One region of the Cytobacillus sp. FSL R5-0569 genome, then DNA from elsewhere that is predicted to be linked to it. Evidence: riboswitches for the same ligand, from Rfam matches in the RefSeq annotation. Region 1 holds a riboswitch; each other region holds the start of a gene.

Region 1 (6,107 bases):
TACAATCGTTTTACTACGGATTCCAACTACCTTTGCTAAGGAAGCGTAATCACCTTCCCTAGCAAGAGAGAATAACAATTTTTTGCTTAATAGCGCCATCATCATTCACCATAAAAAACACCCCGAGTGTTAGACTTTCGGGGTGTACATCAAAAGCTCTATTCTTTTTTATTTAAAGTTCTTCATTTTCTTCGTCTTTTTGTTTAGTCTTCATTTTAAAATAAGCATCAAATACCTCATCAGCAATATGAAGGTTAATCTTGGATTTATCTGAAGACAACCATGGAATGACGACTGAAATGGCAATTTCAGGGTTATCATACGGCGCGTAACCGACAAAGGTTAAATTCCAAGTATCCGGATTTGATTGCACCTTAAGCGGCCCCCCGTAGTAAGCTTGGGCTGTTCCTGTTTTACCTGCAATCTTGTACTTTTTATTTGTAATCCCACTATTTGCTGTTCCCTGCGGATGGTTGACTACTTGGATAAACCCATCCTGTACATGTTCAATCCATGCATCCTTCATCGTAATTTTATTCAAAACATTTGGCTCAATGGATTGATAAACCGCACCAAGTTGATTATTCTCGAGATTCGGTTCACGAATTTCCTTCACAATCTGTGGTTGCATACGGTAACCACCATTTGCTATCGTTGATACATATTGTGCCAATTGTAGCGGACTATAAGTATCGAATTGTCCAATGGCAAAATCAAGCGTATTCCCTCCATTAGGAGGAATGGGTGATTGTCCTGTTACTTCACCTGGTAAGTCGATACCCGTTTTCACCCCAAGACCGAACTGGTGAAAATTATATCGTAACTTTCTAATACCTTCATCTTTATCAATACGAAGTTTACCTCGCGGAATGTATTCTTGTTGCCCACCAATTCTCATCGCTATTAAAAACATATAAACATTTGACGATTTCCTAAGGGCCGTTAGATCATTAATGGCACCAAATCCTGCCGTATTCCAAGATCGTTTAGGTTGTGTTCCGTCAAAATACAAAGGTCTATCCACCAAAACACTCCAAGGTGAGATTACCCCTTCTTGGTAACCTGCTAACACTGTTGCGCCTTTTATAGTGGAACCCATTGAATATTGACTTGTCATATTACCTAAGGCGTAATCCATGACTTCTGTTTCACCTGTTTTTTCATCTTTGACAAATTGTTTGCCAGCCATTGCGAGAACCTCACCTGTTTGTGGGTTCATCGCTGAAACGAAGCCACGATCTAAAAAGTAATTACTTCCCCTCAGACTTCGAACATGCTTTTCAATAATTTTTTCTACCTCTTGTTGGAATTCGATGTCAGTTGTTAAGACAAGGTCTTTTCCTGCTTGTCCTTCTCTTACCACATCTTGCTTTGTTACTTCACCTGTTTTATCTGTGTAATTTTTCATGATTTTCTTTTGCCCTTGTAAAACAGACTCGTATTGCAATTCTAAATAACTCTTGCCGACACGATCATTACGACTATAACCTTTAGATTGATAATATTCGAGCATTTCACTAGGTAAGCCCTCTTTTGAACTTGAAACATTTCCAAGTACAGAACTTAATGTCACTTCGCCGTCTTCGTCTTTCAAAGCATTATAACGTTCCCAGTCTACCGTTGTATCAATGCCAGGTAATAGATGAAGATTCTCACTAACAAGAGCAAATTCATCTTCATTGACATTTTTGTTCTTTATAAAATGAGGTGTCAACATTCGACTACTTGCCATTTCTCGAAATATCGCTAAAACTTCTAGTTCATCCTTCTTAAAAGCATTCAGTTCTTCTTCTGTTATTCGTTCCCGCGTTCGTTTATATATTTCGTCATCTACTTCTTTTGATGACATATCACTTGCTAGCAATTTATCTTTTTCTTTATCCGATACTTTTTCTGCTGCTTCATTCGGATACTTTATTATCCAAAAGTCTTGTTTATCTCTTTCAGTAATCGCCTTCAAGTCTTCTTCCGTGTCTTTTTTAATCATCTTCGCTAAAAGCTCTGATGTCTGAATCATTTCTTCTTGTGTTGTAGATTGGGAGCGAGTATAACTTATGGCTAATTGGGGTTTATTCCCTACAACCAGTCTACCTTTACTATCATAGATCTGCCCCCTAGGTGCCGTGCTTGCTACTGGCACCTCCACTTCCCGTTCAATCTCTTTTTTATAATTCTCTCCGTAAACAATTTGAACAATACCTAAGCGGAAGATTAGAATCGAAAAGAGTATAAATACTGCAAAAAACATTAAATTAATCCGAAAAACCATTTTTTTATTTCGTTTTTTTCTTCTCTGTTCTCCCGCCATCGTCAACACAACCAATCATCAAAGTATGAATGTTCTTAATTATTACTATATGTAACTATTATATTTCACAAATATGTTATCTATTAAAATTAGATTAATAATATAAACTATCTTACAACAAATATCCAATTTTTTCAATTGTTATGAAGAAATATTTGATAAAAAAAGATCAATTTTACACTTTCAGTAACATTTCTCTAAAGACGATAGATGGTGAACAAATCAGGTATCCACTCGACTGCCTTTTAAGTGATGATTGTTCTTCATTTTTTATTAGCTAAATAAAAAAATCGATTGTTAACCAACCGATTTTTTCATTTGACTCATTTGAAGTTTTTGACGATATACTGTTGGCTCATATAACATGAATACTCCAATTAACCCAATAATCGCAAAGCTTAAAGGAATATAAAGTCCATATTGATAAGCGGTTGTAACGTCAAAATTAGCAAAATGGTCCAATACTTTTCCAAAAATTGCTGGCAGCAACACTGCGCTAAGAAAGCCTCCCGTATTAGCGAAACCGGAAATAAGCCCCACTTCCTTTATATGAAAGGACTGTCTAACAACTGTAAAGGTTAGAGCACTTGCACCATTTGCATAACCTATGATTACGAATAAAAGAATGAATAATAAATATGGTGGCTCTCCACCCATCAATACTAAAGTGATCCAAGCAGAAACCGACAGCATCTGCACAATGACATACGGTGCTTTGACTCTGTCAAAAAAAGTAGATAGATAGGTTGTTAATGGTGCTCCGATAATGGCACCAAATAAGCCGTACATAATTACTTCACTTGCACTTGATCGTGATAAACCGTAAATGTCCATACCATAGGGAACTGCCCAAGAGCCAATAAAGCCGATATATGTGCCCACTACACCAAAGTGACAAAGGAATGTCGCCCAAGCTTGGCGATTGACAAGTAATCTTCTTATGATGACTAATAACGGTTCATTTGTTTCTTTTTGATTTTTTTCTTCTTCCATTTGAAATTTCTTCTTAGGATATTTTATTAAAACAACATAAAGCCCCATACCAAGGGTGAATATTACAATGCCAACAATTAAAAATGGAAGTCGCCACCCTAATAGAGAAATGGTCGAACTAAAAGGAACTGTTGCTAATAAGAATCCTAAACTTCCGGTCATTCCGGCAAATCCCACTAGCATCGAAAACTCCTGCTGCTTGAACCAAATGCTCAAAACAAGAACTAAATTGACCCATATAGTAGCATCGCCAATTCCACATAATAACCTAGCAAAGATGAGCATATAACTATTATCTAACGAACTATACAGGATGGTACCTAGCCCGTTTAGCAGTGTTCCAGCGACTAGAAATACATTGGGACCAAATCTATCAGAGAATAATCCGATGGGAATTTGCAATCCAGCATAAGCAAAAAATTGAATACTCGTTATCAGCCCAATCGTTGCTGCAGTTAAATGAAATTCTTCCATTAATTGATCAGTAATTAAACCAGGTGCTGTTCTTTGACTAACCATAAATAAATAGGCTAAAAGTAAAACACCAAATACAACCCATCTGTACTTACTTTGTTGTTTATTCATTTTTAAAACGCCTTCCTCAATTTAACATTCGTCTCTCATTATACGCTTATTGTCATTATATATATATAGGAAGTTTATATGTCTATGAGGGTGGAGAAGTAGAAGTCATTTCTATTGACTAGATGAGTAGTTTTTGAAGTCCGAACTTCTTTTTAGGAAAATCCGATACAACAAATTGTCTTTATTCCATAAACAAACCTGATACTACAACGATTATAAAGGGTATGATGTTAACAGAATTGAGTTAGTATGAACTAACCTTATTCTGTTAACACTATTCCCGCTTTCATTTATGAAGTTTTATGCATATGTTTTATCACTTAGCCACTTTTCTTGGGTATAAGCCATTTCCCAAAAAGCTAATTCATATTGACAGCTAATGGTAAATGCCATTTTCATTTTTTCTTTTTCTGTTTCAGATGCCATTTCAGCAAGCCGATCAAGATGATGAATTTGTTCCAGTACAAGTTTAACAAACCATTCTCCACCGTATGTATCAATCCAGGTACGATAGATTTCTTCTTTTGGTTTTGCCCCTTTAAAGCTCTGCCCAATATCATAATAAATCCAATAACACGGAAGCAAACTAGCGATGACCTCGCCAACTGTGCCTGTCTCTGCTACACGATATAAATGGGATGTATATGCATAGGCAGTAGGAGCGGGTCTAAACTGGTTTAACTCTTCTTCAGAAACTTTTAATACCTCCATAAATTTGTTATGTAACCCTAGTTCAGCTTCATAGGTACCTTGCGCATGCGAGGCCATTCTTGAGGTCATATATAAATTCTCTGCTTTAGAAGCAGCGATTGCTTGCACACGAGCAAAATGTGATAAATAGTAAGAATCTTGTAACACATAAAAGCGGAAACACTCAATTGGTAAATCTCCCTTAGCAATTCCTTTAACAAAAGGGTGTTCAAAATTCGCTTCCCATATATCATGGACTTCTTTCCTTAACGATTGTGTAAACGTTTCTTTTGTTGTCATCATTTCTACCTCTTCTCTTTTTTTTATCGAGCATAAAAAATCCAGAAAAGCGAAAAACCACTTCCTATAAGAAAGTGGTTACTGTATACATTATTCATTTAGTTATAGTTATAATGTTAACTAAATTTATATACGCCACTTCCCTACGCTGGTATCAACCAGATCAGGTTCTAAGAGTCTTAAAGTTATTACACTTTAATCTCAGCCTTTTAAAGGCACCCCTAGTGGATTTATTCAATTATGCTTTCAAAGTTATGTTATCATCTTATCAATAAATGTCAACCTAAATGAAAACTGCAAGTTTAGTAAATAAGCAATGTCGAGCTTCTCTTTCAGTAACCATTATGAAACAAGTTGGATGAATGCTTCAACTGACGTAATACCCGGCTTAAATTGGCATTGACTCAAGGATGGATAACACCAAATATTCTCCAAGCATTTAAACTCTCTGCCGTTAGACCAGACCCTCCCCCCCCTTCTCGTTCGGTGAAGTTTTTCTTTATAATGAAAGCTTTCGACTTTTTATCAGCTTAAAATATGTTTATACTAGAATTATGATTTTGGATAAAGAATGGGTGAATACTACTTGGAAACACATATTTTTTCAAAGGGAGAAGAAATCGCCAACGCGATCGTACACGGAATTGGTGCGCTATTAAGTATTGCGGCTCTCGTCATTTTAACTGTTTTTTCATCCTTATATGGAACACCTTGGCATATTGTCAGCTTTGTTCTTTTTGGTACAACGATGGTTATTTTATATTTCTCATCAACTTTGCTACATAGTTTACCTGCTGGAAAAGCAAAGGATGTATTTGAGATTCTCGATCATTCTTCCATTTACTTTTTTATTGCTGGAACGTTCACACCGTTTCTATTTATAACAGTTAAAGGACCCTTAGGATGGACTTTATTTGGTCTTGTTTGGGGGCTAGCGATTGCTGGTACGGTTTTCAAATGTTTTTTTGTTAAAAAGTTTTTAGTCTTCTCGACATTACTATATGTTTTGATGGGCTGGCTAATTATATTTGCCTGGGAGCCCTTGGTTACACACTTACCCACACAAGGAATGATTTTCCTCATTATCGGTGGCGTACTATACACTGCTGGTTCAATATTTTATGTATGGAGAGGATTTAAGTACCATCACGCATTGTGGCATGTTTTTGTTCTCGCTGGTTCGATTATGCATTTTTTTGCTGTTCTCTCGCTTCTACCATGATCAAAATTT
Region 2 (6,107 bases), 280 kb from region 1:
CTGTAACAGTTGATTTCATATCATAAAGTGCAACACTTTCGCCTAAAGTTAACGCTTGATTACCAAAATAGTTAGTACCTATTTCCCTTACCTCTTCTACTAATTGAAAAGGAATATCTCCTTCTGTTCCTGCATCAGTATTAATGATGATTCGACTGTAATTATTAGATAAGAATTGTTCCTTTGCTTCCTCCTCCAAATATTCTTGCGGAATAGTCGAGCCAACCATATTCGCGTATCCAATTACATTTGAGACATGGTCAACCTCTTCAATAGATTCAATCATTTCTTTTTCTTTACCTATTTCATTATTAGGTACCAATAATACTACAGCGGTTGATTCGCCAAATATTTCTTCTACTTTTTGGATGTCTTGCCCTAATCTAGTACTATCAGGTTGATCCCCCATTCCATAAGTAAATGAGGTTTCTTTTTGTGCTAAAAAGCTAGGTATAATGAGAAGTAAGACGAAAATCAAGACTGGAAACCTTAACTTTAATGTTTTTTTTCCAATACCTTCAAAATTTGGTATTAATGATTTGTGCTGTGTTTTTTCAATCCAATGATGGAATAATAATGTAAGTGCTGGAAGGAATACCATCACACTTATAAAACTTAAAATTATTCCTTTAACAAGGTTTAAACCTAGGTCTGATCCAATCTCAAAATCCATAAACAATAATGCAATAAATCCAAATAGAGTTGTAGATGCGCTCGAGGCAATGACACTAAACGATTCTTTCATAGCTAGTTTCATAGCTAGATTTGGCTCATGCCCTTGTTTACGATAATCTTGAAAACTATGTAATAAAAAGATAGCGTAATCCAAGGAAACAGCTAACTGCAAAATTGGTGCGACTGATTGTGTCACAAAGGACACTTCTCCTATAAAAACATTACTCCCTAAATTAATAATTACCGATACACCGATAGCCGTTAAGAAAAAGAGCGGTTCGACCCAAGAGTTTGTCGAGAGAACTAGTATAATGATAATAATGGGAATAAGTATCCCTGCAGCGAGTAACGTTTCTTGCCCTGTCATTTTCTGCTGCGTAGCTGTATTTGCAGCTTCGCCAATAAGTGATCCCTTCTCACCAATTATTTGATATATATCTTCTGTTGCTTCGACCTCTTTGCCACTCTCAATGGTGACAGAATAAAGAGCGTGATTATTTTTGTAGTAATTTTCTATTGTGCCTTGGTCTCCGGTTTCTATTGGTGTTCTTATGTCCATCGCATCATCTAACCACATCACATCAGTTACACCTTGAACCTTATTTAATTTCTCTTTAATAACGAGCGCTTCTTGGATTGTTACATTCTCAACCATTACGCTTGTATTTGGAATGCCACTAGTAAACTCATCTTCCATCACTTCTAAAGCAACGGTAGATTCAGCTTCTGCTGGGATATAATCTTTCATATTATAATTAACATTCACAAACAGAAATCCAATAGCAGAAAGCACTGATAACAAAAAGAAAATGATTGTTACAGATTTTTTATAACGAATAATAAACTCAATCATTATTGGTTTCCCCACTTCTTGATGTTGAAATTCTTTTACAGTAACATTATACATACCACTGTGTTAGATAAACAACAAACAGTTGTGTAAAAAATGTTTAACATCCAACATTTAAGCGTACTTTGTTGGATTTCTCTAAAAAAGTGAGGGTGGCATGATGAACAAAAAATTGGATCGTCGGAAACAATATACTCGTATGGTGTTAAAGGAAAGTTTAATGGAATTATTAAGAGAAAAGATAATTTCATCCATTACCATTAAAGAATTATGTCAAAAAGCAGATATCAATCGTTCTACTTTTTATAGCCATTATCGTGATCAATTTGATTTACTCCAGCATATTGAAGATGAGATTTTGTTAGAATTACAAGTCACTTTAAAACAGTACAACCATAATGAGACAAATGAAACTTTTGCAATGACGAAGTATTTATTAGATTATGTTTATAAACGAAGTGCTGATTTTCTTGTTTTATTTAGTGACCATGGTAACAAAGCTTTTCAAACGAGAGTGATTGATACTGCACAATCAATCATTATTAATAGTTTAAAGGAAGATCCGCAGGTCATAAATATAGATAAATCAAAATATATGATTTACTTTGTAATTAGTGGATGTATTTATGTAATTGAAAAATGGTTAATGAATGGGATGAAAGAATCTCCGGAAGAAATGACAACCATTATTACTGAAATTAGTAATCGGGTTATTCTTCATTCTAAATAGTATGCGAATATATCAACATTCTTCACATCAATATTTTATTCACCTCTACTATATTGCGATTTAAACTGTATTCCTTACTCTTTTGCATCATTTACGTATCAATTAGTAAATTGTATTTATCTCTACTACATTATCAATTGACAAGTATTGGTTTACAGATAATGATTTTTTGCTTATGATAGGATAGACGAACAAATAAAATATATCGAATGCGCTAGGGGAGCTATATTTAATGGCTGAGAAGGCAATTGCCTGACCCTTATAACCCGATCTAGATAATACTAGCGTGGGGAAGTGCAGTTGGTCAGTGTATTCTCTTTTTTTTCTGCATAGCCAAACTGCATTCCATCGGGGTGCAGTTTTTTTTGTTCAAAAAATGTTAAAAGGAGATTTTTGTATGAATCAATTATGTGGAACAAGTAGTATCGTAGGTTGTCAGTTTACGCTTTCTCCAATGAGTGAGAGGTATGTGGACATCATCTTATTTGCCCTTAAAGAAGTGAACATGTCAAAGGTGTGGTCAGAAACTGATGATGTATCTACTTGTATCCGTGGTAAGCAAATTCATGTTTTTGATGTAGTGAGGGCAATCTTTTTACACGCAGCTAAAACAGGAGAACACATCGCTATGAGTGGTACCTTTTCGATTGGTTGTCCAGGAGATTCAGCAGCAGATGTATACATGGACGAATCTGACATTGCCTTGAACAAGGATGATACAAAAGAAATAGACCAGCTTGCAGGTTGTAAATTTGCCCTCTATCCCTTAGGGAGGGAAGATTATATGGAAAAAATTTATGAGCAAATTGATTGGTCCAAGGAGACTGAAGTAAACGTTAGCCATAGCCATTATGCCACAAGGCTTGATGGCAAGGTGAATGATATTTTTAACTTGTTACAGAACGTTTTCGATCAGACCAAGCAAGATGTATCTCATGTGACAATGACATTCACATTATCAGCTAACAGCCCTACTGGAAAAGCTAAAGAAGTGAAAGTCTCATGATAAAATCATGGCGTCTGAAAGATATTGTTCTCATGTCAGTCCTGGGTGTCGTATTTGGCTTTATTTATTTAGGGTTTTTTGGGGTCGGTAAAGTTCTTGTTGCCATCCTTACCCCGTTTGGGTTTGGACCCATTGGTTATGAATTGATTTATGGCATATGGTTTATTGTATCCATAATAGCTGCTTACATTATCAGAAAGCCAGGCGTTGCTTTTACAGCAGAAACCATTGCTGCTATTACCGAAGTACTTGTCGGCTCAACATCTGGACCCACTTTAATTCTTTCAGGGATGGTGCAAGGATTAGGGGCGGAAATCGCTTTTGCTCTGACAAAATGGAAAAATTATCAACCTCGTATTCTCGTTTTTTCAGGTGTCAGCGCTGCATTTATTAGTTTTCCTTACCATTTCTTTGTATCAGGTTTTCATGCCTATGAATCCTGGCTTATTATGACAATGTTTGTTATACGTCTCTTAAGTGGAGCTATCATTGCTGGTTATTTAGGAAAAATATTAGCAGATCAACTAGCGAAAACTGGTGTTTTAAATGGGTACCCTATTGGGAAGGAGGTACTAGCAAGGCATGGAAAATCATCAACCAATTTTTGAATTAGACTCTTTCTCATTTTCCTTTGATAAACACGATGAACCTTCTGTAAATAATGTAAGCTGTAAGTTATATGCAGAGGAAGTGACTTTATTACTTGGAGCAAGTGGTTCTGGCAAAAGTACACTGACACTATGTTTAAATGGTCTATATCCTGAGGCGGTTGAAGGTTTTACTTCAGGGGACCTTTTATATAAAGGGAGAAATATCTCCTCCTACCCCAAAGGAGTAATAAACCAAGAAATAGGCATTGTCTTTCAAGATCCAGAAAGTCAGTTTTGCATGGTTCGTGTAGAAGATGAATTAGCATTTGTGTTAGAAAACTTGTCTATTCCCAGATGCCAAATGAAACAAAGAATAGAACATGTGCTAGATATTGTAGGATTATCACAATATATGAAACATAACATTCACCATCTTTCAGGAGGACAAAAACAAAAGGTTGCGCTAGCTTCTATCCTTTTAATGGACCCTCAATACTTAATTTTAGATGAACCTACAGCAAATTTAGATCCGATATCTAGCCTCGAGTTTATCGAGACAATTATTAAGATTCAAAAACAACAAAGATTTGGTTTGCTTGTAATTGAACACGAAATCGATGACTGGGAACCATACGCTCATCGGTTGGTTGCGCTTAATAAAAAAGGAGAAATACTTTTAGATAGTACGCCGAAGGAAGGTTTTCAAAATCATTTACATAAGTTGACGAAGAATCGTATAAGAGTTCCTAAAAGGTATGAAAATAGGAAAATGCCTAGTCGACCATCAAGTGAGAAAGAAAGTACAGAAGTAATCGTCAATCTTAAAGATATACAATTTAACTATAAAAATAAGCAAATCCTAAATGAACTTTCCTTTTCAATCAAAGAAGGGGACTTTTGCGCAATAGTTGGCGAAAATGGTGCTGGTAAATCTACTTTATTACAGTTAATAGCCAAATTAATTAAGCCCGTATCAGGCTCAATCGATTTTTTAAACACTCCATTAAGTAATTGGCATGAAAACGAATTGTATAAGAATATGGGCTATGTATTTCAAAATCCTGAGCATCAATTTATTAACCAAACTGTATACGATGAAGTGTGTTTTGGTATCAAGCTAAGTGGCTATTCTACAGAAGAAACAGAAAGAATGGTTCATCATTTATTAACCGATTTTGATCTCTTATCTGATAAGTGGAAAAATCCATTTTCCTTAAGTGGTGGCCAAAAAAGAAGGCTAAGTGTAGCAACGATGTTACATTCCAAACCTGATTTACTTCTATTCGATGAACCAACATTTGGACAAGATGCCTATACGACCTCTCAATTTATGCGTAAAGTCATGCACCTAAATGATAAAGGGGCCACCATCGTTTTCGTTACACATGACATGGATTTAGTTGATTCATACTGTAATAATGTCTTGGTTATGCAACAAGGAAAGATCGTTTATGATGGTACACCTAAAGCACTTTGGCGAAAAACTGACCTTTTAGAAAGAGCCAGATTAAGGATACCTTACCGCTTACGGTTGATAAATGAAGAGATGACGATATGATACACTCATTAAATCCAACCATAAAAGCTATTACGGTTATCTTACCTGCCATTTTGTTGAGCTTTTCCTTTGATATTATTACACCAGCGATTATGTTTATTTATATCCTGATACTTACCTTTTTCTTCAGTAAACTGAACATAAAGAAATGGTTGTTTTACTTTATACCGATGTCCTTTTTTACGCTCGGGTTAGCTTGGATGACAATGCTGTATACGGATGATAAGTACGCAACTGGTCCTATTGTTTTTTCGTTCTTTTCTTTTGATATTAGGATGGGTAGCATTATAGTTAGTATGAGTTTAGCACTAAGGTCATTGTGTTTTATAGGGTTATCTTTACTCTTTGCTTTTACAACTGATCCAACAAAATTTATGTTAAGTTTAATGCAGCAAGTTCGCCTTTCACCTAAGTTAACTTATGGTATTTTGGCAGGGTATCGCTTTGTTCCAACCTTCAAGCACGAATTAGACCTGTTAAAGAAAGCTCATCGTGTTCGGGGCCTTGGTCGTGCAAAAGGATGGAGAAATCGCGTGGAACATACGAGACAATATTTTATCCCCCTATTAGCTGGCGCCATTCGGAAGGCTGAAAGAGTCGCAATTGCAATGGAATCAAAAGGTTTTACAGGGTCAAAAGATCGAACCTATTATACTGTAATGAAAATCAAAGCGACTGATTACCTATTTTTTATCATC
Region 3 (6,107 bases), 2.3 Mb from region 1:
ACTAGGCGGAAGCTTACCACCAACATCTGCCGCAGGGAAGATTTTCTTAAGTTTCTTAAACCCAGTACTGACAAAAGATTGGCTAGGAGACGGGGAAGCGATCGATAACGCAGAATGGCAAATGATTCAACAATCGAAAATCTCCTTCGCTACCGAACCTTTAATTCCATCGATTTCTTCGGCTTCCGTCCCTTTGCTAGACTACCAGAATCAATTACTCGGTGCAGTGACAGTTGTTGGATTTAACGATAAGATGCCTAAGGAAGCATCGGATCCGATGAGCAAGCAACTGCTGAAGTTTCACCTACAAGCATCTTCTATGTTTGGCTATCGATATAAACAAGGAAAAATTGAACAATACTGATTGAACGTTCAATCGACCGTTTTAACATCTAGTAGAATAAAATACTAGTGAGAAAATTAAGTTGTTATTTTAAAAATATCCTTTTCTGCGAATAAATTGGAGTTTAGCTTCGACTTAGTCTCACATTTGCTGATATAAGCTCTTTACTGATTTATCAACCTACAAAATAAGTCCATTTTATTGAAAAAGGCCGCCATAAACAAAGATGACGACCTTTTTTATCTTAGTTCATCGTCAATCCATGATCAACGACTAGATTTTGTCCCGTAATCGCTCTAGCGCCTGGAGAGGCTAAGAAAACAACGGCTTCTGCTACGTCTTCTGGTTTTGTCACACGGCGGATAGCAGAGTTATCAGCCACAATCGCAAATACCTCAGGGGTAGTAACAGCACTTGCATCCGTTGTTTCTAATAATCCACCGGAAACCATATTCACATTAATATCATACTGTCCGAGCTCTTTGGCCATATTGCGTGTAAAGCCAATTAATGCCGCTTTGGCTGTTGTATATTCATGGTAGGCAACGACTGGGTTCTGGTAAAGATTCGTGCCAATACCAATCACACGGGCTTGCTGTGAATCCTTTAGAGCCGGAAGAGCAGATTGAACAACATTTAAGCTTGCTTTTATCGCGCCTTCAAACTGGGTTTGATAGCTAGCCCAAGATAATTCCTCTACTTTCGCCTGTGCCACAGGATCAAATTTAAATTGAACTAATGCATTATTTACAACGATATCCAAGCGACCAAAATGAGCAATTGTGTCTGCTACCATTGCTTTTACTGCTTGATGATCTCTTACATCAGCTTGGATAGCCAATGCACGATCTTGTCCGATTTTTTCAACTACTGCATCTGCTTTTTCTTTATTATTAAAATAATTAACGACTACTTTGTAGCCCTCCTTACCAAACTTTTCAGCAATTGCAGCTCCTAATCCACGACTTGCTCCTGTTACTAACACGACTTCTTCTCTCACGCTATTCCCTCTTTTCAATAGATGTAATTAAAAATGTTCAGGGAAACAAAACAAAAGGCTCCCCGAAAATGGAGAGCCTACCATACATATGCATATAGTTGGAAGATGCTCCCTACGATCGTCTTAACGAACAGGTTCTAAGGGTCAGGTTTTAACCTTCTCAACTCATTTTCTGAGTCCCCCTGCAACAATTTTTAATTATTTTTAGTTTAGCATACAAATAGTTTCCTAGCTATGAATCGAAGTTCATTTCGAAACTGACCATTTGCTTTATGTTTCTCACCATTGTTTTAAACGGGGATTCTTATCTAGAATCGATTCATATTGTTTCTCATTACCGTAGAGGCTATTCGGGTCAAGCAGCTTATATCTCTCATATTTTTCTAATCGATCTTTTTCTTTTGCCCAGCCTAAATGCTTGACTCGCATTGTGGATAAACTGTGGGTAAGTTGGAAGATGTTTTCTGGAAATCTCCCACAATGCTGTGGTGTTTCTTTCCAGACAGGCTGAAAGGTTGATCTAACTCTTGCTAGAAATGGACGGTATAAGAAATGTGCTTGCCAGTATTCATCTTCACGATAATGGTCTTCATCCCACATATCATACAGTCTAAAACAGTACAGGTCGATAGTATCCTGTTTAACAAAGTCATCAATATAATCAATAAAACTCTCCTCAAACCATTCATCTGCGTCAAGATTTAATACCCAACCTAAAAAACCATTCGTTGCTTCTAACCACTGTTGTTTTCTTAGTTCCACTTCATTGGCAAACTGGGAGCTTGCATTCTTGACCAATTTAATTGGCATACCTTTTAGTTCTTGCAAGAAAATCGATATAGTCTGATCAGTACTAGCATCATCTATAATCACAGCTTCATCGATAAATGGCTTTACTTTCTTTAACATCGTTTGTAAATAACGACCTTCTTCATTCTTCACAATCATCGATAAGCGAATTTGATGGCTTTCTGCTTTTTCTGGATAAATAGGTAGTTCGCTATAAGCATACTGACATTTTTCTTTAAATGCGGGTATGCCTGTAAGGTCAGAAGAACGATAAATATGATAAGCTGGCAGATGCGTGTCTACATGTAGATCCAGTCCTAATGCCACAGCTCTCACACAAAAATGTCGATCTTCTCCCCAAAAACTGAGATTTTTAATTTTACTAAAATGAATACCTGCTAACAAAGCCTTCCTGCTAATTAGCGTGCACGCACCTAATCCTCCTACTTCATAAACACCTGGAGTTTGTAACTGTTGAATAAAGGCCTCGGTTTGAACGGCCTTTTCTTCGTCTGTTATGGCACCTTCATCCGCCTGTCTCCAGTGGGTATATTCATCTGTTAACCACACCTGCGGATAAGGAATTGTCCCCTCTTGCCAAGCCGTCCAAAATACCTCTGAAACAATTTCTTTTTTCGTGGAAATAAGTGTATGAAGGGTATTCGGGTGTAAAAGCAAATCAGAGTCAATTAAAAACAAATAATCAAATTCTTCAAATTTCGCCTGCTCAATAAGCATATCTTTGAAGCGAGCAACCTTCCAGATGAGAGCATCATTCCAGAAATGGGTAAAGTCGGTACGAATATAGATACTATCTTCTTTTGCGGATAAAATCGCAACATCTTTCTTCCATTTGGCAAAATGACGTAGTAATCTACTTGATTCTTCATTCTGATTATCATCTATGAAAAGATAATGAATCTCCATTGTATCCGTTTTTAAATTGGCTAAGGATAGCAGAAACTCTTTTAAAATATCGGGTTCTTGATTAATTGGACTGCCAATGAGAATTTTTGTATTAACCATAAGCAACATTAACGTTTATTGACAAAACCGTTCACCTCTCTACACTATATTCTCACCATGAATTGCTTGTGTAGTGAAATCAGAAAAATTCTACCCAAAACAAAAAGCAGAGAGTCGTCAGAATCTCCCTGCTCTAATGATGGTGTATATAAGAAATAAGAACATTAATATCGCAATGACGAAGCCGATTTCTACTGCTGGTATATTCCATAGGAGAGATGATTGCCTGCCAAGGGCGGAACCGATAATTAAACCCACCATTATAATGCAAAATGCTAGCAACACGATACTAAATGCTAGCCGGTTGCTGATACGATCAATTCTCGTTAGAAATTTTTCACTGTTTGGCAAGTTCAGTTCGAGCGGGATTTTTCCCTTTTTGATAAGGGCAATCAAATCTTTCAAATTATACGGCGCTTCCTTTAGAATATCAAAATACTCCCCGATATGAGCTAGCGAATCTTTCGCCAAATGATCAGGTCGATATTTATTAATAATTAATCGTCTACCAAAAGGCTCAGCAATTTTTAATATGCTTATATTAGGGTCAAGTTTTTCAACAATACCTTCCATTGTTAACAATGTTTTTCCCACTAATGTTAAGTTTGTTGGGATATGTATATGATGTTGATTGGCAACGGAAAACAAATCATTAACCGCCTCGCCAATTGATATTTCACTAAACGGAATATCATAATATCTCTCTCTTAGTAAATCAACATCAATTTTTAAAAGTTCAACATCGACATCATCTTGGACAATACCCATTTTAGTGATGGCTTTAATGACTCCATCGGTGCTTTGCCGCAACATGGCAATAATTAATGATGCTAAATTTTCTTTCATATCCTCAGTTAAACGTCCAACCATACCAAAATCCATGAAAACAATTACATTTCCTGGTAATACACAAATGTTACCTGGATGAGGATCTGCATGGAATACACCTTCCTCTAATATTTGCTGGAGGATGCCTTCAACGATTCTTTCGGCGATCAGTTGTTTATTAAACCCTTGTTCCGCCAAACTTTTATTTTCAAGGATGCCGCACCCTTCAATATATTCCATAGTTAACACTTTTTTCGTCGTATATTTCCAGTATGTTTTTGGGATTTTATAATGATTATTGTCTTCAAATTGATTGGCAATTTTATCTGCATTACGACCTTCAAGTAAATAATTCAACTCATTTAACAATGCTTTAGAAAATTCTTTCATCATTTCCACTAACTGATATTGCGATGCCCAATGTAGCCGTTTTTCTGCGATTTTAGCAATTTCTATCAAAATTTCTAAATCTGTTCTCATGGTTTTCTCAATATCAGGCCTTTGTACCTTAACAGCTACTTTTTCACCAGAATGGAGGACACCATAATGGACTTGACCGATAGATGCCGATCCTAATGGCTCCTCTTGAAATTCTGTAAAGAGGTCATGTAGTTCTTCCCCTAGTTCGGTTTCAACAATTTTTTTTACCTCTGCAAATGAAAATGACGGAGCATGTTCCTGCAATTTTTCCAATTCCCTAATGATTGATTCCGGAAAAATATCTGACCTTGTACTCGCAATCTGACCAACTTTAATAAACGTCGGTCCAAGCTCTTCTAAAAACAGACGAACACGTTCACCTGTCGTCTTTTCATGAATTTCCTCTTGCTTTCGCATGAACATACGTTTAGGTAGGGACAATACTTCATGCAAGCCTAATTCTTTTAAGAGATAACCAAAACCGTAATGAGAGAAGGCTACGGCAATTTCACGATAGCGATGAATATGACTCATCTTTGGTTTGAAAATGGCAAAAACCTCCCTTAATTCTCTTCTCGATTGTTTGCCTCAAGTGCTAGAATCCGTTCCTCTAATCTTAAGACATCATCCTTTGTAGCGATATTCAAATCATGCAATAAACTAGTCATTCGTTGATGGGCTTTGTCGTCTATCTGCGTTTGCTTCTCTTGGCCTTTCGCCCTTACCTCCTGCATAAAATCCTTCGCTTCCTGTTTTGTTAACTCTCCTCTTTTCACTAACTCATCCATCATTTCTTGTGCACGCTCTTTCCCTGCTGCTGCTAAACCTAACCCTAACATCATCCCTTGTTTTATTGGGTTTTTCATCTCATTTCCTCCTTTAATAAATGGCAGATTTTCACTAACATTATTTTACCCATTTTCAAGTAGATTAAGCATGAAAAAACATATATCACAAGTTGTTCTAACAGATGGGAAATTCAGAGATAGTTAGAAAATTAATCAAAGAAAATGCAATGCCTCACTTCATTTTTACGCTCATGTCCAACCCTAGAAAGTAGATGAAGAATGGGCAAGTCGGATTAAAGCGGAAGTGTTCACGGAATTTGCGGATGAATGGCGATGTCCGATTTACATACAATTCTATTCGTGATTTTCAAATGAATTGTGTGCATATAATGAGATTTTACGCTTGTCTCATGTCAAGCAGCTTCCCCTTCTTCCATTTACAAATTCACAACCGATTTCTACTCTATTACGAACAAAACAAAAACCCCGTACAATCATATGTACGAGGAATGTTTATGATGCTTGATTGTCTTTTTTTATCATCAGGCAAAAGAAGATAATAAGCGTGAAAGCCGTTAATGCCAAGAAAGGAATGGTGATAAACCCGAGCCAATTGATATATTGGCCACTACATGGTACACCGCTTGAACATGGGGTGACCTCAGCGAGTCCAGGCACTTTTTGTACAAGATAATGATAGAGAGAAATACACCAGCCAATAAACGCCATTGGTAGCGCAAATCTTCGCACAGAAATATCTTGATAGAACGTACCGATCCCCAAGATTAAAACGAGTGGATACATGAATATTCTTTGATACCAACAGAGCTCACAAGGAATAAACTGCTTAATTTCACTAAAGTATAGACTACCTAATGTTGCTATGAGTGCAACCACCCAAGAAAAATACAAC
Region 4 (6,107 bases), 200 kb from region 1:
TCAACCGTTTGAATCTGAAGAAGAATACGAAACTAAGTTAAAAGAATGGAAGCTGCCTGCCAGGAAAACGTTTTGGTTTAAACAAAAAACCCATCAACGCAAAGTAGAAATTGTCGGCTATCAAGCATACGGTGAAGAAGATGATCATTACACCATTGTAATCAAGTTCCAAGATGGAAAACTAAGTTGCATTCATCCGGCTTATTTAAAAGAAATGCAAGCAGGCAACTTTGGTAAAGAAGCTTTTGATACTGCTGGACAACCAAACACCGCACAAATAGAAGAAAAACAGGCCGACGAAAAAACAAAAGAGCAAGCGCCAACACCGCCGAAAATCACAGCTACAAAAACGAAAACAAAGAAAAAAGAAGCAGCTAAAAAAATCCAACTTCCTGAAGATAAGGTGGCTTTTTCAGCAATTGTGAAGCAATTTGCGCTAAGCTATAACCATTTCACTGAGGACCATGATGAAGTCATTGTGCTCGATGAGGTTGTCATTCATCAAGACGACCCTTTACCAATTGGACTAGCTTGGTGCAGTCACTCTAAAACATTAAAAAAACAAGAATTAGCTATCGGAGACAAACTTTCCTTTAATGGCAAAATCGTCAAAAAGAAATTACCAAAAACCCAAGACGATGTCGATGAAGAGCATAAAGTAGAAGAAACAGTACCTTATAAAATAAACAATCCTTCAAAAATTGAAAAACAATAGCAAACAGAGTGAGGCCATTCCTCACTCTGTTTTGTTCTACTTTAAGATAAGCAAGTAATCTCGTAACAGTTTGGGTACTGATTCGACAAATAGTTCCTCAGCAATCATTCATGCTTGTAGTTAAAAAACATATTTAATTGCGTATACGTTTTTATCTTACTAGCTTGTTTAAAATGTCTTCCTTTTTTGAACCCTAATCTCTTTACACATCATCGAGTTGTGTGATACTGGTCAAGTTTATTCAAGGTTTACACAAAGAATGAGCGACCGTGATTTCCTATATACAAGTTTTAGGACGTCCTTTAGACAAAAAAAGCACCTCTACAAAAATATAGAGATGCTTTCGTATCGAATTAGAATTGAGCAGCAGCTTTAGCTACGTTTTGTAATCCTTCTTCAATAATATCTTGTGTACGATCTGGGTATTGGTTATGTCCTTCAATCACTACTTCTGACGGAGAAGTAATGCCCCAAAGGCTGATAATTGTTTTTACTAAGTTAACTGCCATTTCGCCAGCAGCCATACCTTCTAGTGAATAATCAGAACCTCTAGCATTTAAAAGCATCACTTTCTTGTCGCCAGCAAATCCTACTGGACCTTCAGCAGTATATTTAAACATTTTACCTGCTTGAGCTAAGTAAGAAACATAGCTGATCAATGGAGCTGGTACAGTTGAATTCCAAAGTGGGAATGCGAAAACGATTTTATCAGCATCAAAGAACTGATTTAAATACTTCTCAACTAGCGCCGCACCCTTTTCTTCTGCAGCAGTTAATTCCAACCCTTGGTTCTTTTTAAAAGTACCATTGATTGCATCATTACCATAGTAAGGCATGTTTTCTTCAAAAAGATTCAATTCCGTAATATCATCTGATGGATTTGATTCTTTATATGATTGTAAAAATGCATGATACATTTTTACAGAAATTCCAGCTTCAACTGGACGATCACTTGCGTTTACAAATAGAACTTTTGCCATTATGTGAAGACCTCCGAATGTCGTAATAATTTATTCGAAATACACTAAAATGAAATATCTCGAACCAAAAGTAATTTTAGTATATTAATAGTATCTTGTCAATGGAATAAGTTCTCTTTAACTACACTTATGATATTTTTTAGGTCTAAAGGAATAATTGAAGTAAATCTCGAGCTGACTTTTCTGGATTTTTAGATTTACTAATTGCTGAGACAACAGAAACACCTGCTAACCCTCGATTTTTAAGCATTTTTATGTTTTCTAGTTGAATACCACCAATAGCGACAGCAGGAATATCAATCGCTGCAATGATTTCCTCGAGCATACCTGGTGCTAATAAATCAGCATCTGATTTAGAAATTGTCGGAAACACCGAACCTATTCCAACATAATTTGCTCCTTGTTCTTGAGCAAGTTTCGCTTCTTCCACATTGGATACAGAGATACCAACTACCATATCATCAGGAACAATCTTTCTAACGACGGCACATGGCAGATCATCTTGTCCAACATGCACACCTGCTGCACCTACCGCTAAAGCGATGTCTACTCTATCATTAATAATCAGTGGAATATCCAATGGTTTTAATATAGATTGTAATATTTTCGCCTTTTCATAAAAGAGTTGACCATCCGCTGTCTTCTCTCTTAATTGAACGATGGTCACACCACCTTTTACACCACTTCGAACAATATCATATAATTCATTGTTTGCTATTTTATCATCTGTGACTAAATATAAACGGTAATCCATTAGTTTTGCCTCACTCCATCTAGCCATATGGCTGCATTCATTGTACTAATCGTATCCATTAGCTTCACTCGAAATGAACCTAACCCTTCACCGGCATGTAAGCTCTTAGCTGCGATTTCCCCTGCTAGACTCATAGTAGCCATACCAATAACAGCCCCGTCAAACCAATTTTCTGAAACAGCAGCAGCAGTTGCTACTAATGAAGCTGTCATGCAGCCAGTTCCTGTTACCTTCGTCAAAAGATAATCTCCATTATCAATCACAACTAATTGCTTCCCATCTGTAATGACATCTTCTTTTCCACTAATAACAATGAGACAGTTTAGGACTTCAGCTGCCTCCTTTGCAAGTGCTTCAGGTGCTATTTCAATTGCCCCTGCATCAACACCACGCGTTTTTGTATTCTTACCAATAAGAGCAGAAACTTCAGAAGCATTGCCGCGAATAATGGACACTTTTATTGTGCTAATTAGCTCTTTTGCCTTATTTGTGCGATAAGTGGTTGCACCAACACCAACTGGATCAAATATTACTGGGGCCCCTTTTTGATTGGCAGTTTGTCCAGCTTTAATCATTGCCGCAAACATCGCATCATTAATAGTACCAAAATTAATTACGAGCCCATCTGCCATCATAGCCATTTCTTCTACTTCTAAGAGTTGGGTGGCCATAACAGGTGAACCGCCCATTGCTAGGGTCACATTTGCACAATCATTAATAGTTACTGTATTTGTTAAATGATGAATGAGTGGGGTATGTTCTTGTAACTGCTGAAAGACTCTCTCAACTGCTTCACTTGAAATCGCCATTATCTTTCCTCCATCTTTGCTTTGTTGTATAACTCATAAAAATGATTTGTCGGACCATGCCCATTACCGAGTGCTAGGCTATGCTCAATCGCTATGGAAATATAATTTTTCGCAGACTGTATGGCCTCAATAAGTTCTTCCCCTTTTGCTAACCCAGCAGCAATGGCAGATGATAGAGTACAACCTGTACCATGGGTGTTTTTTGTCTCTACTCTTCGACCATTAAACCAGTTGAAACTTTGTCCATCCCATAATAAGTCATTCGGTTCTCCTTCTAAATGTCCACCTTTTAATAAGACGGCTTTTGGCCCTAATTCATATAATTTTTTACAAGCTTGCTCCATATCATCAACCGTGCGAATTGTCATACCCGAAAGTACTTCAGCTTCAGGAATGTTTGGCGTAATTACAGTCGCAAGTGGTAACATTTTCGCTTTTAATGCTTCAATAGCTTGTTCCTTTAAAAGATGATGTCCACCTTTTGAAACCATAACAGGATCTAACACAATCACTTTTGGACTATAATGATTTAAACGGTCTGCGACGATTTTTACAGTCTCACTAGATGACAACATCCCGATTTTGACAGCATCAACTTGGATATCATCAAACACAGCTTCTATTTGGTCTTTTATAATATTGATTTCTATATCCTGTACCGAACGTACCTCTACTGTATTTTGAGCGGTAATCGCCGTAATGACGGACATGCCAAACACACCATTGGCGGAAAAAGTTTTAAGATCTGCTTGAATCCCAGCTCCTCCTCCTGAATCAGAACCTGCGATCGTTAATGCTGTTTTCATTGATGTAACCTCCAATAGCTTTATTCTTAATTAATACTCTTAATAAACCATATCCTAAAATTGCTCCAGTAAACGAGCTCACCATAAATGCTGGTAGGAATCCGAAAAGGGTTGCTTCTTGTCCTAAAAGTAATGTACTAATCGGATAAGTCGCTACTGCCCCTATCATTCCTGTTCCAACGACTTCACCTAGTGCTGAGAAGCCAATTTTTTTCGTTTTTTGATAAAGGAACCCTGCAAGTAATGCGCCAATCATACTCCCGGGGTAGGCAAAAACACTTCCAGTCCCCATCATATTTCTCAATGTAGATGAAAGAAACGCTTGACTAACGGCATACCATGGTCCAAGAAGTACAGCAGATAATACATTCGCCAAGTGCTGAATCGGAAAAATTTTCGCTATTCCAATCGGAATAAAAATGAGACTACTCGACACAGTAGTGATGGCTGCAATCGTTGCCGTCATCGTCATTTTTTGGATTTTATTCATAGACCTTTCCTCCTTTCGATAAAAATAAAAAAGCCGCTATTTTGAATAAGCGGCTTTGGTCATCATGATATGTATGACGTCACTCGCTTCCCTACGCTAGTATTAACTAGATCAGGTTCAAAGGGTTCATCTCAGCCAAGTATTTGGCACCCCTAGCATTTATTCATATATAAAAAAAATCCTCTACTTCCAAAAGGAAGCGAGGACGACTACATCGACACACTTCCCTCCACTGGTACAAACCAGATCAGGTTCAAAGGGTTTTGAACGGCATTCAATCTCAGCCTCTATGTGAAGGCACCCCCAGTGAAAACTTATAATATATGATGTCAATATAACATGAAATGATAGAAATGAAAATAAAAAACATTGGATAGAAACGATGTTGCGACATAAAACGTTATGATATGATATTTTATATAACATTCGGGAGGACAGTCTATGGAAGATAAGAGTATTGTACTTATTGGGTTTATGGGGGTCGGAAAGACATCCATAGGCACGGAATTAGCTAAGAAATTACAGTGGGGTTTAATCGACACGGATGAACGCATTGAACAACAGTTTGGGATGTCAACTTCAAAAATTTTCCTTGATCATGGTGAAGAAGTTTTTCGAAAAGCTGAAAGCGAATTGATTGAACAACTATCTGCCGAAGAAAAACAGATTCTTTCATTAGGCGGCGGCGCCTTTTTAAACAGTAAGAACCGCGAAATTTGTTTACAAAACAGTACCGTTGTCCTTATCGAGCTCTCATGGGAAAATTGGCTCGATCGATACCCATTGATTAAAGATACAAGACCGAAATTGAATGGTCTTTCTACTGACGAAATGTATCATCTCTACAAAGAAAGACAAGCTCATTATCAACCATATCATCTAAAAATCAATGTTGACGGGAAAACAGCTGAAGAAGCTGCTGAATTGATTGTTAGTGGGATAGGATAAAGCTTGTGATGATTATGGATATAGTTCATTAGAATATTTCTTTTACTATCTAAGTAATTCGCATTATCCTAAACGAATTTATGAAAGCCGGGCACTCCCTTGCTCGGCTTTCATTTGTGTTTGGTTCTAAATAAATTGCTGAATAACTCCCTTTTTGTGAGGCGGTTATCTCTGGTTTTCTTTCTGAGTGACTTGCTAAACCCTTTTGCGGGGCGCTCATTTCTGGTTTTCTTTCTGAGGGATTTGCTAAACTTTTTTGCAGGGGACTCATCTCTGAATCTCCTTTTGAGGGACTTGCTAATCCCTTTTGCGGGGCGCTCATCTCTGGTTTTCTTTCTGAGTGACTCGCTGAACCCTTTTGCGGGGCACTCATCTCTGGTTTTCTTTCTGAGTGACTTGCTAATCCCTTTTGCGGGGCGCTCATCTCTGGTTTTCTTTCTGAGTGACTCGCTAAACCCTTTTGCGGGGCGCTCATCTCTAATTCCCCTTCCGAGTGACTTGCTAACCCCTTTTGCGAGGCGCTCATCTCTAGTTTCTCTCCGAGGGACTTGCTAATCCCTTTTGCGAGGCGCTCATCTCTGGTTTTCTTTCTGAGGGACTTGCTA

The links. A riboswitch is a leader RNA that binds a small molecule or an ion and turns the genes downstream of it on or off. The one in region 1 is predicted to bind thiamine pyrophosphate.
Region 2: it holds a riboswitch for thiamine pyrophosphate, as region 1 does, so the genes downstream of both, MKX78_RS12295 (YkoF family thiamine/hydroxymethylpyrimidine-binding protein) here and tenA (thiaminase II) in region 1, are expected to answer to the same signal.
Region 3: it holds a riboswitch for thiamine pyrophosphate, as region 1 does, so the genes downstream of both, MKX78_RS01855 (3-oxoacyl-ACP reductase) here and tenA (thiaminase II) in region 1, are expected to answer to the same signal.
Region 4: it holds a riboswitch for thiamine pyrophosphate, as region 1 does, so the genes downstream of both, thiW (energy coupling factor transporter S component ThiW) here and tenA (thiaminase II) in region 1, are expected to answer to the same signal.

What each region holds. Positions count from the first base shown of each region.
Region 1 covers NZ_JBBOWW010000001.1:2,674,146-2,680,252, forward strand. The annotation lists gene MKX78_RS13625 (peptidoglycan D,D-transpeptidase FtsI family protein) at 173-2,308, opposite strand; gene MKX78_RS13630 (MFS transporter) at 2,606-3,886, opposite strand; gene tenA (thiaminase II) at 4,187-4,876, opposite strand; TPP riboswitch at 5,000-5,109, opposite strand; gene trhA (PAQR family membrane homeostasis protein TrhA) at 5,463-6,098, shown strand.
Region 2 covers NZ_JBBOWW010000001.1:2,392,444-2,398,550, forward strand. The annotation lists gene MKX78_RS12285 (efflux RND transporter permease subunit) at 1-1,528, opposite strand, end outside; gene MKX78_RS12290 (TetR/AcrR family transcriptional regulator) at 1,686-2,255, shown strand; TPP riboswitch at 2,462-2,565, shown strand; gene MKX78_RS12295 (YkoF family thiamine/hydroxymethylpyrimidine-binding protein) at 2,653-3,261, shown strand; gene MKX78_RS12300 (ECF transporter S component) at 3,258-3,869, shown strand; gene MKX78_RS12305 (ABC transporter ATP-binding protein) at 3,844-5,409, shown strand; gene MKX78_RS12310 (energy-coupling factor transporter transmembrane component T family protein) at 5,406-6,107, shown strand, end outside.
Region 3 covers NZ_JBBOWW010000001.1:338,612-344,718, reverse strand. The annotation lists gene MKX78_RS01860 (IclR family transcriptional regulator) at 1-364, shown strand, start outside; gene MKX78_RS01855 (3-oxoacyl-ACP reductase) at 588-1,343, opposite strand; TPP riboswitch at 1,436-1,537, opposite strand; gene MKX78_RS01850 (glycosyltransferase) at 1,623-3,158, opposite strand; gene MKX78_RS01845 (ABC1 kinase family protein) at 3,276-4,940, opposite strand; gene MKX78_RS01840 (phasin family protein) at 4,970-5,272, opposite strand; gene MKX78_RS01835 (disulfide oxidoreductase) at 5,708-6,107, opposite strand, start outside.
Region 4 covers NZ_JBBOWW010000001.1:2,476,111-2,482,217, forward strand. The annotation lists gene MKX78_RS12695 (hypothetical protein) at 1-715, shown strand, start outside; gene MKX78_RS12700 (FMN-dependent NADH-azoreductase) at 1,069-1,695, opposite strand; gene thiE (thiamine phosphate synthase) at 1,841-2,449, opposite strand; gene thiM (hydroxyethylthiazole kinase) at 2,449-3,258, opposite strand; gene thiD (bifunctional hydroxymethylpyrimidine kinase/phosphomethylpyrimidine kinase) at 3,258-4,064, opposite strand; gene thiW (energy coupling factor transporter S component ThiW) at 4,033-4,554, opposite strand; TPP riboswitch at 4,626-4,718, opposite strand; TPP riboswitch at 4,762-4,869, opposite strand; gene MKX78_RS12725 (shikimate kinase) at 4,996-5,502, shown strand; gene MKX78_RS12730 (hypothetical protein) at 5,552-6,028, opposite strand.